DNA from 2 places in the Priestia sp. YIM B13491 genome. Region 2 is predicted to be linked to the other one. Evidence: a T-box and tRNA genes for the amino acid it is inferred to sense, from the RefSeq annotation. Region 2 holds a T-box; the other holds one or more tRNA genes.

Region 1 (7,397 bases), on a different contig from region 2:
CTAATGGGCGTGATGTCACCGATTACCGGGAAATTATTTGATAAATTCGGAGCGCGTGCACTAGCTGTAACGGGTCTAACGATTACAGCCGTTACGACGTATTTCTTCAGTAACTTAGAGCTTGATACGACGTATACAACGCTCATTACGCTTTACACGCTTCGCATGTTCGGAATGTCTATGGTGATGATGCCGGTTATGACAAACGGATTAAATCAGCTGCCGCAGCGCTTTAATCCTCATGGTACTGCGATGAATAACACGCTTCAACAAGTATCGGGAGCTATTGGTTCGGCTCTTTTAGTAACGGTGATGTCAAACCGTACAGCTACGCATGCAAAAGAGCTCGCTCAAGATGCAATGAGCGGAGCGGGAGCAGCGAATACAACCGCAGCCGGGGCAGCTCAAATGAAAGAACAGATTGGGATGCAGGCAATGGTACAAGGGATTAACGATGCGTTTGCCGTCTCAGTAGTACTAGTGGTGGTTGCCTTAATTCTTTCATTGTTTATGAAACGCGCAATGCCGGCAAGTGAAGATGAAGTGGTAAAGGAAAAAGCAGGACGCGAGCAGTTTGCTAAATGAAAAAGAAATCCCCGCTGAGACAGCGGGGATTTCTTTAGCTTGTATATCTAAAGCTTAAGCCCATTTTCTTTAATAATTTCCGGTAGCCGATGGACGTTTGATCAGCCATAATATGCGCTTCCATCTGCAGGTCTAAAGGCAAGTCTTCAGGTTTTTGGTTTTCAACCATTTCACGGTCTTCGTCAAAGACCCGAAGGTTAAAGTCATACACACCTTCAACGGGAGAATCTTTGTCAAAGTTTCGAGCGATTGGTGCGAATAAACGTGTTTCGCGGGCTGAAATAGGAGAGACTGCATTCATAATCCACAGCTCTGCGCCTTCTGGGAAGTATACTTTTAGCGTAGCTGTAAACGGCGGATAAACATCAAAGACGCGAAGCCATTTAAAATCAGGTGGATTTAAATGCTGCTGTTCTTTGGAATAATTGCTCACGGTGCTTGTATATTCTACATGAAGCCCATAATCTGTATCGCTTACTTTATATTTAGGCACAAAGGCGTTGTTTCGATCACCAAATGTGTCCGTGTGAACCCAGGCAAAATGAGCTACGTCTAAAAAGCCTTCCATTTGACGACCGGCCGAACCCATGATATCAAAGCTCGGACAAACAATCTGCTGAAAATCAGGATCCTCCCACGCATCGAAGTAAGGCAGGTTATCTTGTTCTCCTGTCAGGGAAGTCCACACTAATCCAAATCGTTCAATAACTGGATAGACGGCCATACACAGGCGGGGAGAAATGTTGGCATCAGGGTGAGCTGGAATCGACGTGCATGCGCCGTCCGTTGCATAGCGGAAGCCGTGGTAAGGACAGACAATTTCATCATCTTCCACCCAGCCCATGCTAAGCGGGGTGCCTCGGTGAACGCATAAATCACGAGCCGCTACTACTTTGTGTGTGGTACGGTATAGAACTAGATTTACATCTAGCAGTTTTACGGACGTTGGTTTCTCTGTTACATCACTGCAGCGTGCGACGGGGTACCAATACTTAGCGAGCGTCGTCCAATCTTCCAGGCTGAACGTGCAGTCTCTTGGGTAGGGAGTTGCCGTTTTTGATTTTGTCATGGTTGGTTGTTGTTCCATCTATTTTCTTCCCTTCTTTTGTAAGCTCTTTTACTAAGGGTAATATAAAAAAAGAAAATTCACACAATTTATGTAAGGAGTTCTAACATAAAATATGGAACTTTGTAGAAAGTGAGAATTTCAGAAGACGCAAATTAGAGAATATATCAATAAAAAATTTAAAAAAGCGCTTCCTAAATGAATTTAAACGTGATATAATTTTCCAAGACGCTGGTGTAGCTCAGTAGGTAGAGCACTTGCATGGTAAGCAAGAGGTCGCAGGTTCGATCCCTGTCGCTAGCATACTAAAAAACCTTCTTTCTTGTTGAAAGAAGGTTTTTTTATTTGTGTCGGCTTTAAAATTATTCTCCAAATTATTCTTTCCTGCCTTGTGAAAACTTTAACAGTTTGATAGCCTTACTAGGAGGCTGTGAGAAAATATGTGTATCTTTTCCACTATGTCTTATGAATCATATTTAGAAATATTCTTAAAAGAATGTTTATTGCCTCTAAGTGTTGGGTACACGAAACTAGGGGTTAAATTTCAACAGGGAGTGTGAACGATAATTTGATTACGTTTAAGAATGTGTCAAAGCAATATCCAGACGGTACGACCGCCGTGAAAAATATTAATCTAGAAATTAAGGAAGGAGAGTTTTTCGTTTTAATTGGTCCGAGTGGGTGTGGGAAAACAACCACCTTAAAAATGATTAACCGTCTTCATGATATTACCCAAGGAGAACTATACATAAAAGATAAGCTCGTATCGGACCACAACATACATGAGCTGCGCTGGAACATTGGTTATGTTCTGCAGCAGATTGCTCTTTTTCCTCATATGACCATCGCTGAAAATATAGCCATTGTACCCGAGATGAAGCATTGGAAGAAAAACAAAATCAAAACGCGCATTGATGAACTGCTTACCTTGGTAGGACTAGACCCAAAGCAGTATCGAAACCGAAAGCCGTCTGAGCTCTCAGGTGGCCAGCAGCAACGTGTAGGTGTAGCACGTGCCCTCGCAGCTGATCCCCCCGTTATTTTAATGGACGAACCCTTTAGTGCCCTCGATCCGTTAAGCCGCGAACAGCTTCAGCAAGATGTTATTAGCTTAAAAGAAAAAATCAAAAAAACATTTGTATTTGTTACGCACGATATGAGCGAAGCGATGACGCTTGGAGATCGTATCTGCCTAATGAAAGACGGGGAAATTGTTCAAGTTGGAACCCCAGAGGAATTCATTCAAAAGCCTAAAAATGAATTTGTAAAAACATTTATTGGAAATCAAGGAAATGCTTTATTTGAGACATTGGATATGTTTGTCAAAGAAAGTGAACAGCCAGACGTAGAACCTACTGAAGAGCTAGCTTCAACCGCCACTGTTCAGCAGGCAATGGACGCCCTTTACGACCATGAAGCAATAGCCGTGAAAAAAGGGAGCAAACGCATTGGCGTTGTAACGCGCAAAACTCTATTAGCGTTTCTTTCTGATAAAACGAAAGAAGGAGGAACGCTGTAATGAATGCACTAAGCACATTATTAGATCAACGAGGAGATGCACTGTTTCAAGCTCTTCTTGAACACATTCAAATTTCAGTACTGGCCCTTGTTATCGCCGTATTAATTTCAGTGCCGCTCGGACTGTACTTAACGAGGCATGACCGCATTGCTGAACCGATCATTGGTGTAACAGCCGTACTGCAAACCATTCCTTCACTCGCTTTATTAGGATTACTGATTCCTCTTGTCGGAATTGGAACCTTTCCCGCGGTTATTGCACTGTTTTTATATTCGCTTCTTCCTATTGTACGAAATACATATACCGGAATTAAAGAAGTGGACCCATCTTTAATTGAAGCATCCAAAGCCATGGGGATGAACTCATGGAGACGATTAATTAAAGTAGAACTTCCTCTAGCGCTTCCTGTCATTATGGCCGGAATTCGCACAGCGATGGTACTCATTATTGGTACAGCAACAATCGTGGCTCTTATCGGAGCGGGCGGACTCGGAAGCTTAATTTTGCTTGGTATTGACCGAAGCGATAATAGTTTGATTTTATTAGGAGCCATTCCAGCAGCATTATTAGCGCTTATTTTTGATGGAATTCTGCGAACGATTGAACACTCAGCTAAAAAAGGGTCCAAAAAACGCTCGTTTATTATGATCCTCGTATTAATACTCATTCTTGTTTCTCCGTTTGCAGCGATGAGCGCAACAAAACCAGACCTTGTTATCGGAGGGAAAATTGGTGCAGAACAAGATATTTTAATTAATATGTACAAAGAATTAATTGAAGATCAAACCGATATGAAAGTAAATCTTCGTTCGTCGCTTGGGAAAACGGTATTTGTATTTGAGGCTCTGCGTAACAAGGAAATTGATTTGTACCCTGAATATACGGGTACAGCCATTGTGACGCATCTAAAGGAACAGCCGGACAGCAAAGATGAAACAGAGGTGTACAAGCAGGCAAAAGAAGGATTTCAAAAGAAATTCGGCCTTGTCTATTTAGATCCAATGAAGTTTAATAATACGTACACATTGACCGTGACAAAAGAATTTGCCAAAGAAAACAATCTAACGACTGTTTCAGATTTGGCAAATGCAACAGATAAAGTAAAAGCAGGATTTACGCTTGAGTTTAAAGATCGTGAAGACGGCTATGTAGGCATTCAAAAAGAATATGGCCTTACCTTCCCGAATATTAAAACGATGGAGCCGAAGCTTCGCTATCGCGCTGTAGAAAAAGGCGATATTAACATGCTTGATGCTTACGCAACGGACCCTGAAATCAAACAGTTTGGTTTAAAAGTCTTAAAAGACGATCAGCAGTTCTTCCCTCCGTATCAAGGAGCGCCTGTGCTTCGTGAAGATACGCTAAAAGAGCACCCTGAACTGAAAAAAATCTTAAATCAACTGGGCGGTAAAATCAGTGATGACGAAATGCGTGAAATGAACTATCAAGTAAATGCGAAAGGAAAAACGGCTGAAGAAGTTGCTCATCAATTCTTAGTGAAAAAAGGATTAATTAAAGAGTAAAAACGAAGAAACAGAGCTAGGACAACAGTATGTTAGTTGAAAGAAGATCCGAATGATGAATCGTTCGGATCTTTTTAGTTTAGTTGTTTCTAGCAGTTGATTTCCCTTCAAGAAGTGATCTATACTCGATTATTTACTCCATTCGTCCGTCTTTAGATTGGCGTGATTTTGTTATGTCTCAATCTCTTTTTAATGCGAGAGAAGCATTAATGAAAACGAGGTTTTATGAACAAGCTAAAGGTACCGAATTTGTTTTCTGATGGAAGGGAGGCGCTTTTATGAATTCATTTTTTACGTGTCATTCTGTACAACATTCCTTTCAGCTTTTTTCAGTTGAACATCTTGTAACTTTAGCCATTATCGTGATCATAGGAGCATTTATTTTTTTGTGTCGAAAGCAGCTGCGAAAAAAGAGGTTTGTGTTTATTTTGCTTTCACTCATTCTAATTGCTTCAGAAACAGCCTACCAGGCTTGGGAAATCGGATGTCATCGGTGGTCTGCTGAAACTTCCTTGCCTCTTCAGCTCAGTGATATAGTCGTGCTGCTGGCTGCTGTTATGCTGATAACCAAAAGCAGGTTTCTTTTTTATTTTGTGTACTTCGCCGGAATCAGCAGCTCTGTTCAAGCGATGATTACCCCAGACCTTGGCGGCTATGCGTATGCCCAGTTTCGCTATGTGCAGTTTTATGTATCGCATGGCGGTGTGGTACTTGCTTGCTGTATGCTAATTGCTGTCTGCAAATATGAGCCAACGTTTCGTTCTTTATGGGTAAGCGTAGTAGTTGTTAATCTGTACGGAGGTTTTATCTATGTCATGAATCGTTTACTCGGGGCGAATTATTTATACATGATGAAAAAGCCAGAGCACGCTTCCTTGCTGGATGTTCTTGGACCTCATCCTTGGTATTTAGTATGGATTGAAGGAATTATGATTCTTAGCTTTCTTGTCCTTTATCTGCCGTTTTGGGTACATAAAAAAATTAAAGGTGATAAAAGCAAAGTCAATTTTGTTGAAGCAAAATGATAATACTGGTAGTTTATAAGTGTAAACTAACTCGGATTTCCTGAAGGAAAAGGAAAGAGTGACTGAATGAGCCGTGAGAGGCAAGCGTAAAAAATAGAAAAGAACAAAGCAAGCACAGACATCAGAAGGAGAGTATCAAAATGAAAACACTGGTTATTTTAGCGCATCCAAACTTAGCATCTTCTCGCATTAATAAAGCGTGGGCAGAGCGAGTAAAAAAAGAAGAGAATGTGTACGTTCATGATTTATACGCAAACTATCCCGATTTTAAAATTGATGTAGAAAAAGAGCAGGAGTTAGCTGTTCAATTCGATCGTATTGTTTTTCAATTTCCATTTTACTGGTACAGCTCACCAGCACTCTTAAAAGAGTGGCAAGATGTTGTCTTAACATACGGATGGGCTTATGGAAGCAAAGGTACTAAACTTCAGGGAAAAGAGTTTGTCGTAGCTACTTCGACAGGAGGACCTGCGGAAGCTTATCAAGAAGGGGGATACAACCGCTACCCAATGAATCATCTGCTTCTTCCGTTTCAAGCTACGGCAAATTTAACAGGTATGAAGTTCCAAACGCCATTTCTATTTCAAGGAGCAGGCGGTGAGCTGAGCGAAAAAGTCATTCAAGATAGTGCTGAAAGCTACGCTCAATTACTAAGGTAATAAAAAAAGCCGCGTTAACGCGGCTTTTAATTTACATTTGTTCGTGAAAAAGAAGTAAGCAGCTTTTGAGGAGCGATGTCTAATCCTTCAATTAGTAATCCTGTCATAGCCGTTAGACTCCCGACTTCAAATGATTCCCCCGCTCTCCAAAATGCGGATTCACCTTGTTTGATATAAATTTTCAGTCCGTTATCGCCAGCTACCCAGCCTTCCCCGTGAACGACTAGTAGAAGCTGTGGAATCGTAGCTTCTTGACGGGGGGTATAATCATTTTCTTGAAAAGATAAAAAGCTGATTTTGACATCTCCAGTATGAGAAAGCAATGGGTTTACTTTATAGGTAGAATGAAGAAAGGAACGCTCTTCTTCAGATTGAAAACCATATAATTTCATACGTTCATCTCCTTGAATCAAAAATATAAAAAAGAAGTCCTTCTCTTTTCATATACGCCTGTAACAGCAAAAATAGAACTTCAAAGAAATAGCTGTTTCCTGGAAAATGACTTCATTTTTTGTCGAAGCTGAAAATTTTTTGAAGGATAGGGAGGAAAAACAGAAGTTTTTTTGAATAGTATAAAAAAAGGTGTCCGCTAATGGACACCTTTTCCTAATTTAAAAATGACTGTAACGCTTGTTTGTTTTCTTCAAGGTCGATGCTTAAAACAGCACCAATACCGGATACTCGTTCATTTGAATAGGAACCTTCGACCGGTAAACGAAGAGATTTTAAATCTGGCTGATTCCCAACTAAGAAATCTTTTCCTATCACGATAAATGTTTTTGGCGGAATATTTGTATCCACATATGGATCAATGACGCCCCATAGCTTAGGAGCTTTCGCCAGCGTCTTTACTTGAAGAGCTTCATCCATTAATTTACCTATTACTTCTTGTTGACGCTTCACGCGCCCGAAATCACTTTGGCTATCATGTCGGAATCGCACGTATCCTAGTAATTTATCTCCGTGAAGAGTTTGTTTTCCAGGTTTTAGCGTCATGCCAATTCCTGATGACATTTCGTG
Region 2 (7,397 bases):
TATACAGTTCAAACTTTATATTTTAAACAGAAAAAATAGAATTTCTTTAAGATTTAGAAGTGCAACTCATACGTAATCATAAAGGATTCTTTATAAGCTAAAGATTGTTTAAAGAAGACAATAACATCCAATTTCTTTTGGAATTGGATAATTTTTTGCAATGAAAGACTCCTATATTTCTGCTAGCATATGAACCACGTCAAGAAATAGCAAGGAGGCTTTTTATTTTTATGATAAAGAAACTAGTAATCGCTATAGCGATGCTTATCCCAAGTTTTGGTGCAGGTTACTCAGCATTTGCTGCAGCGCCCGCTCATGAACAGCACGTTCAAGTAAATAAAAATGATAAAGAATTATTAGCTCGTCTCGTATCAGCCGAAGCCAAAGGAGAGCCTTATGCAGGTAAAGTAGCCGTGGCAACAGTTGTATTAAATAGAGTCGACAGCAGCAAATTCCCGGACACTGTAAAAGGCGTTATTTATCAAAAAGGTCAGTACAGTCCGGTCAGCAACGGTCAAATTAATAAACCTGCAGACAAAGATTCAAAAAAGGCTGTAGAAGAAGCAATTAACTTCCAAGGTCAAGGAAAAGGTTCATTATTCTTCTTTAATCCTGATAAAACGGGAGATCAATGGCTGCGCCAAAAACAAGAAACAATTAAAATAGGAAATCATGTATTTGCAAAATAATAAAAAAGCTAATGGCTAGCTGCGCGCTGCTATTAGCTTTTTTAGTTATGTACATAAAATAAACAGTAGAACAACCTTTAAAATTAGAATTTTATGGTAAAATATAAAAAGTTATTTGTAATTAAAAATATGAGGTGATAACGTGAAAGAGAATATGATGTTTGCTTGGATAGCTTCATGGTTAGCTCTTGCTGGTCAGCTCGTTTTTTTTATGGGAGTAGCGCTTTTTACAGGGGATTGGCGCTACATGATGTGGAGTTTTATGATAAGTATAATTGTAGGTATACCTAGTATCATTGGCACCTATAAACGAAATCAGCAGCTAAAAGCTTACAAGAAATAAGGAATATCGTATTGAAACGAGTTATGAAAGACTTAGAGAAATCCTCCAAGTCTTTTTTTGTTTGGGTATAAAAAGATATGAACCGTACTCCGTTCTTCTAAAAAAAGTGCTTTTTACATAGTTTATCAATACAGAAAATTTGATAAACATGCGGAGGAGTAAACATGCAGAAACAGCCTAATTTTTTGTTGATTATCGTGGACGAGGAGCGGTTTCCACCCTTATATGAAAGTAAAGAACTAAAAAAGTGGCGAAAAAAACATTTAAAAGCACATGAATTTTTAAAACAGCATGGAATGGAATTTACCCGTCACTACGTCGGCTCTACAGCTTGTTCACCAAGTCGAGCTACATTGTTTACAGGGCAGTATCCTTCCTTGCACGGAGTTACGCAAACGCAAGGTATCGCAAAGAAGTCACAAGATCCTGATATGTTTTGGCTGCAGCCTAATACCGTCCCGACGATGGGAGATTATTTTAAGCAGGCTGGGTATCAAACCTTTTATAAAGGAAAATGGCACATTTCCGATGAGAACATCTTAATTCCAGGAACACATAATGTTTTTTCCAGCTACCAGATGCAAACAGGAATACCGGATCCGGAAAAAGAATGCCTCTATCAACGCGCTAATAAGCTTGAAAAGTTTGGTTTTTCAGGGTGGATTGGTCCAGAACCGGAAGGGAGAAACCCGCACAATTCTGGTTCATCTGCGGCCGTTGGAGTGAGCGGACGAGACGAAATATATGCAGAGGAAATCATAGAGCTTATTCAACGATTAGAATATCAAGCGACTGAGCAGCCTTGGCTCATGGTAGCTTCGTTTGTGAACCCGCATGACATTGCGCTGTTTGGAGCGATTACCAAACACCTTCCTATGTTTCAGTTTTCTATTGATGAGACGATTCCGAACATCGATCCGCCGCCTACCATTAGAGAATCTTTACAAACAAAGCCTAGTGCTCAAAGCAGCTATAAATACATCTATCCAAAAGCGCTGCAGCCAACACCAAATTCTAGCTTCTACCGGCGCTTGTATTATCAGCTGCAAAAAAATGTTGATACACAAATTTTAAAAATTCTTCGGACCATGGAACAATCTTCGTTCTATGAAAATACAATTATTATTTTTACGTCTGATCACGGTGATTTGCTCGGAGCTCACGGGGGACTACATCAAAAATGGTACAACATGTATGAAGAATCTATTCACGTTCCGCTTCTCATTCACAACAAATGTTTGTTTACCAATTATCAATGTACAGACCTGATGACTAGTCACGTTGACTTGATCCCGACAATGCTTAGTTTAGCTAATATCGATGCTTCCGCTGTTCAAAAGCAATTACAAAAAAGTCATACGGAAGTACATCCATTTGTTGGGCGAGACCTGTCAGGTATACTTCGAGGAGAATCGTCTCTTGAGCAAGACCAAACACCGATTTTCTTCATGACGGATGATGACCCGACAAAAGGACTTCACCAAACAAATTTTTTAGGAGAAAGCTACCCGTCAGTTGTTCAGCCTAATCACATTCAAGCGGTCATTGTCGAGTTTTCGTCAGCGGCAGGAAAGGAAATTTGGAAATACGCTCGCTATCATGATAATCCGCAATTTTGGTCAGCAGCTGACGAAAAAGATGAATTCATTCACGGAGAGCAATATGAAGATTACCCTGTAAGTTTTACTACCCTTAAAACAACCCGTGTTCCTGATCAAATTGAAATGTACAATTTGACCAAGGATCCGTTAGAAACAGTAAATCTGGCTCACCCGTATTTTTCGACAAATGAAACAAGGAAAATTCAGCGGCAGCTTGATGTTATTCTTAAAGAACAAGTTAGGAAAAAACGGATTTTTCCGCAAAGTGGAAGCATGCATGATGAGCTTTTGTCTAAAGATAGATAAAAAATAGTTTCTATGGATTCAAGTTAAATATTTGTGTGAGCAGAAAAAGGTGTATTTAATATTTTAGTATATAAATTAAAAACTTGATGATACTTGTGTTAGGTTACTTGTTCTGGTTTGGGGTAGTATTGGTTTCACTTCATTAATTCTGCTTAGATAAAACAAATAAGGACTTATAGCATCTTTCTTTTTCGCCTTTATTGCTGTGAAAATAGAGGTAAAAATAAGAATGGAATGTAGTCGTTAATAGTATAATAAAAAACTTTTTCAGTCCGTGTATTCTTAAGTAACTTTTCAAAAATTCAAGCATAAAGTAATTCTATACCATTTGAAAAATAAAAATTACTTCTTGACTTTTGTTAAATTTATACACTATAATCGCTTTTAACAACTAATAAACAGTATTTGGCAATGAAAAGGACACGAATTAGATGCTGTTTTCTTCGCAGAGAATAGGGCCACTGGCTGAGAGCCCTTAAGAAATCATCTAATTTACCACCTTAGAGCTATTGCAGGGAACGTGCATAACTGAAACTGCAATCGGTAAAACCGTTATCTTTTTAAGCGTAAAATACGTATGGGTATTTTACGGAATTAGGGTGGTACCACGGCCGCATTCGTCCCTTCACTAGGGATGAGTGCGGTTTTTTTGTAGAAAAAAGAATATACAAGCAATGAAAAGGACATGAATCATTTTTGAATTTTCTTTACAGAGAGTAGGGTCACTGGCTGAGAACCCTTAGAAAACGAAATGAATTTACCACCTTGGAGCTGCGGCGGGGAATGTGTATACACTGAAACCGCACCCGGTAAAACCGTTATCTTTTTAAGCGTAAAATACGTATAAGTATTTTACGGAATTAGGGTGGTACCACGGCCGCATTCGTCCCTTTACTAGGGATGAATGCGGTTTTTTTGTTGAATAAAAACATATTGGAGGAATGAACATGTCAAAACAAATGGAAGCAGAAAAGCGAAATCATCAAAAGTTAGGTCAAGAACTGGAGCTGTTTATGTCAATGGAAGAAGCTCCTGGTATGCCGTTTTTCTTACCTAACGGAATGATTGTTCGAAATGAGTTAGAAAATTACTGGAAACAAAAGCATTATAAAGCAGGCTATCAAGAAATAAAAACACCCATCATGATGAAACAGGAGCTCTGGGAACAATCAGGGCACTGGGAGCACTATCATGAGAATATGTATTTTTCAAATGTTGACAAACAAAACTATGCGATTAAACCGATGAATTGTCCGGGAGCCATTTTATTGTTTAACAGCAAGCGAAGAAGCTACCGAGAACTTCCGATTCGATACGCAGAGCTTGGATTAGTTCATCGTCACGAGCTTTCTGGGTCTTTAAACGGCTTGCTAAGAGTCCGTTCATTCACACAGGACGACGCTCATTTATTCGTAAAGCTCAGTCAGATCCAAGCTGAAATTAGCCGCATTCTAGCGTTTATCCATGACTTTTACTCACATTTTGGCTTCGATTACAAAGTGGAGCTATCCACACGACCTGAAAAATTCATGGGAGATATTGAAACATGGAACCAAGCAGAAAAGGCGCTTCAATCTGTGTTAAGTGAAAAAGGCTTAGACTATCAGGTAAATGAAGGAGACGGAGCTTTTTATGGGCCGAAAATCGATTTTCATATTTTAGATTCCTTAGGTCGCAGCTGGCAGTGCGGAACAGTTCAGCTTGATTTCTTAATGCCGGAGAAGTTTGACTGTATGTATATTGGAGAAGACAATAAACCGCATCGTCCCGTAATGATTCACCGCGCTATATACGGTTCCGTTGAACGATTTATGGCCATCTTGATTGAACATTACGAAGGTCAATTTCCTCTTTGGCTGGCTCCTGTTCAATTTAAGCTTTTGCCTATTGCACCGCCGCACGTGGAATATGCATATAAAGTGAAACACGAGCTGGAGTTAAAAGGGTATCGTGTTGAAGTAGATGATCGCATTGAAAAAATAGGGCTGAAAATTCGAGAAGCAGAAATGCTAAAAGTTCCTTATATGGCTGTGATAGGAGATAAAGAAGTGGAAAATGAATCGCTTGCTATGCGAAAGCACGGGAAGAAAAATATAGGAACAGTAAGTGTGGAAGAGGCAGCTGTACACTTGAATAAAGAAAAGAATTCAAACAGAGTGTATTGAAGCTATTTACCTTACTAAATAGAAAAATCCGATTTTTTAAGTCGGATAGTGATTCCCTTCATTTTGTCTCACACCAAAATGAAGGGAATATTGAACTAGAAGGGTATAAGATAATATATATCAGCAGTATAACTTTTGCCTTAGACAAACGCCGGTATTTTATAAAAAAATTTATCTTATTCCATTCGAATCGTTTGTACGGGATGAAGCTGAAGCCTCACCTGATGGTTTGTTCATGTTTTGCTGCTCTCGCTTCTTTTTAGAAGGAGAGTAAAAAAGAAATTTAAACATAAAGTATACTCCTAATGCTAGTAAAATACAGCCAATAAGTAAGTTAATCATCTTTCTCCGCCCTTCATACACTTCAGTTTTCATCATTATAACACCCGGTAAGATAAAACATTCATCGTTCTGTAAATAATCTCTATGTCAGGAATTTATATCTGAAGATAGTTAGTAAAAAAATATCTAAAAATATATAAAATAATTTTTTAGAATATTATTTTTATTCAAACTTATTATACGTACGCACAATGATAATCTCTTTATTTAGTTTATAAATCCAAAACAGAGCAATACTAAGAAATCGCTTACAAAAACTCTTGAAATATATATAATGATATTAGTATACTAATAGACAAGTTAGTAAATATTTCTATATAATTACTTCTGTATCTGAAGTGAAAACGCGCAGCCCAATGGGAAAAGAAGTTATTTTCAAGTTTTAATGGATGAGTGGCAACAGAGAGGAGAGAGTGCAATGGGAAAACTATTTAAAAAGAAGTCAATCGAGCAATTATTAGAACAAAGTCAAAACAAATCTCTAGTCAAAACATTAGGAGCATTCGATTTGACTCTTCTTGGTATTGGAGCCGTAATCGGAACGGGGGTTTTGGTATTAACAGGCTTAGTAGCTGCTAACGATGCTGGACCAGCCGTTATTTTTTCTTTTATATTGGCTTCTATTGTATGCGGTTTTGCAGCGCTGTGCTATGCAGAATTTGCTTCAACTATACCTGTATCTGGTAGCGTTTACACCTATACATATGCAACCATCGGCGAAGTGGTAGCACACTTAATGGGCTGGACGTTGCTTTCGGTCTACTTGTTAACAATGTCAGCAGTAGCAAACGGCTGGTCTTCTTATTTTAACAACTTTTTAGAAGGATTTGGTTTTTCACTGCCAAAAGAATTGATTACAATCCCTGCAAATGGAGGTCTAGTAAACCTTCCTGCTATTTGTATTACGCTTCTTATTACATGGCTGCTTTCAAGAGGAACAAAAGAAAGTAAAAAAGTGAACAACTTTATGGTGCTTGTTAAATTGTTTATTATCCTTCTTTTTATTATTGTAGGAGCTTTTTATGTAAAACCGTCTAATTGGACACCTTTTATGCCTTATGGAATTGAAGGTGTTGTGAAAGGGGGTGCGGCCGTATTTTTTGCTTTCTTAGGTTTTGATGCCTTATCTACATCAGCAGAAGAAGTAAAGAATCCGCAGCGTAATTTGCCCATTGGAATTATTAGTTCACTCGTGATCTGCACGATTATTTATGTAGCAGTATGCCTTGTTATGACAGGGGTTGTTTCTTATAAGGAACTGAACGTTCCAGAAGCAATGGCCTATGTTCTTCATTCAGTAGGACAAAATGCAGTGGCAGGAATTATTGCTGTAGGAGCTGTCATTGGAATCATGGCTGTTATTTTCGCCTACATTTATGCAGCAACACGCATTTTATTCTCAATGAGCCGTGACGGCTTGCTGCCAAAAGCATTTGCTAAAACAAATGAGAAAACAGGAGTTCCGACTCTTTCCACTTGGCTAGTAGGGATTATCGGAGCGTTAATTTCAGGGTTTATTGATCTAAAAGAACTTGCGAATTTAGCAAATATCGGTGCTCTTTTAACTTTCGGCATGGTGGGCGTCAGCATTATCATCTTACGTAAAACGCATCCAACTTTAAAACGCGGATTTACAATGCCGTTTGTCCCGATTTTACCAATTTTATCTGTATTATCTTGTTTATTTTTAATGATTAATCTTCCTAAAACAACATGGCTGTATTTTAGCATATGGATTGTGCTTGGTATATTTGTGTATATAGGTTATTCTCGTAAACACAGTCGATTAACAAGTAAAGAAATGAAAAAAGCGAGCTAGCAAAAAAAGAGCCTTTCATCCAAGAAAGGCTCTTTTTTTGCTTTTTGTTCAGTTGTTAGACAGTCAGGACGATTGTTCACTATGTTTTTTGCGTGTTTCCACAATAAAAAGACAAGTGCTAATAACAAAAGC

Evidence for each region. A T-box is a leader RNA that pairs with one kind of tRNA and senses whether it is charged. The one in region 2 lies ahead of thrS (threonine--tRNA ligase), so its partner is inferred to be a tRNA-Thr.
Region 1: it has a tRNA-Thr gene. The T-box ahead of thrS (threonine--tRNA ligase) is inferred to sense a tRNA for this amino acid. The anticodon was not compared.

The regions. Positions count from the first base shown of each region.
Region 1 is NZ_JBHZOR010000001.1:958,227-965,623, forward strand. It holds gene ACFX4E_RS04885 (DHA2 family efflux MFS transporter permease subunit) at 1-585, shown strand, start outside; gene ACFX4E_RS04890 (aromatic ring-hydroxylating oxygenase subunit alpha) at 620-1,672, opposite strand; tRNA gene ACFX4E_RS04895 (tRNA-Thr) at 1,882-1,954, shown strand; gene ACFX4E_RS04900 (ABC transporter ATP-binding protein) at 2,220-3,170, shown strand; gene ACFX4E_RS04905 (ABC transporter permease/substrate-binding protein) at 3,170-4,693, shown strand; gene ACFX4E_RS04910 (YwaF family protein) at 4,972-5,718, shown strand; gene ACFX4E_RS04915 (NAD(P)H-dependent oxidoreductase) at 5,859-6,377, shown strand; gene ACFX4E_RS04920 (hypothetical protein) at 6,404-6,769, opposite strand; gene ACFX4E_RS04925 (LCP family protein) at 6,984-7,397, opposite strand, start outside.
Region 2 is NZ_JBHZOR010000004.1:582,668-590,064, forward strand. It holds gene ACFX4E_RS17935 (valine--pyruvate transaminase) at 1-26, shown strand, start outside; gene ACFX4E_RS17940 (cell wall hydrolase) at 231-689, shown strand; gene ACFX4E_RS17945 (hypothetical protein) at 832-1,032, shown strand; gene ACFX4E_RS17950 (sulfatase family protein) at 1,197-2,939, shown strand; T-box leader at 3,342-3,567, shown strand; T-box leader at 3,605-3,833, shown strand; gene thrS (threonine--tRNA ligase) at 3,887-5,104, shown strand; gene ACFX4E_RS17960 (hypothetical protein) at 5,276-5,479, opposite strand; gene ACFX4E_RS17965 (amino acid permease) at 5,865-7,265, shown strand; gene ACFX4E_RS17970 (MFS transporter) at 7,329-7,397, opposite strand, start outside.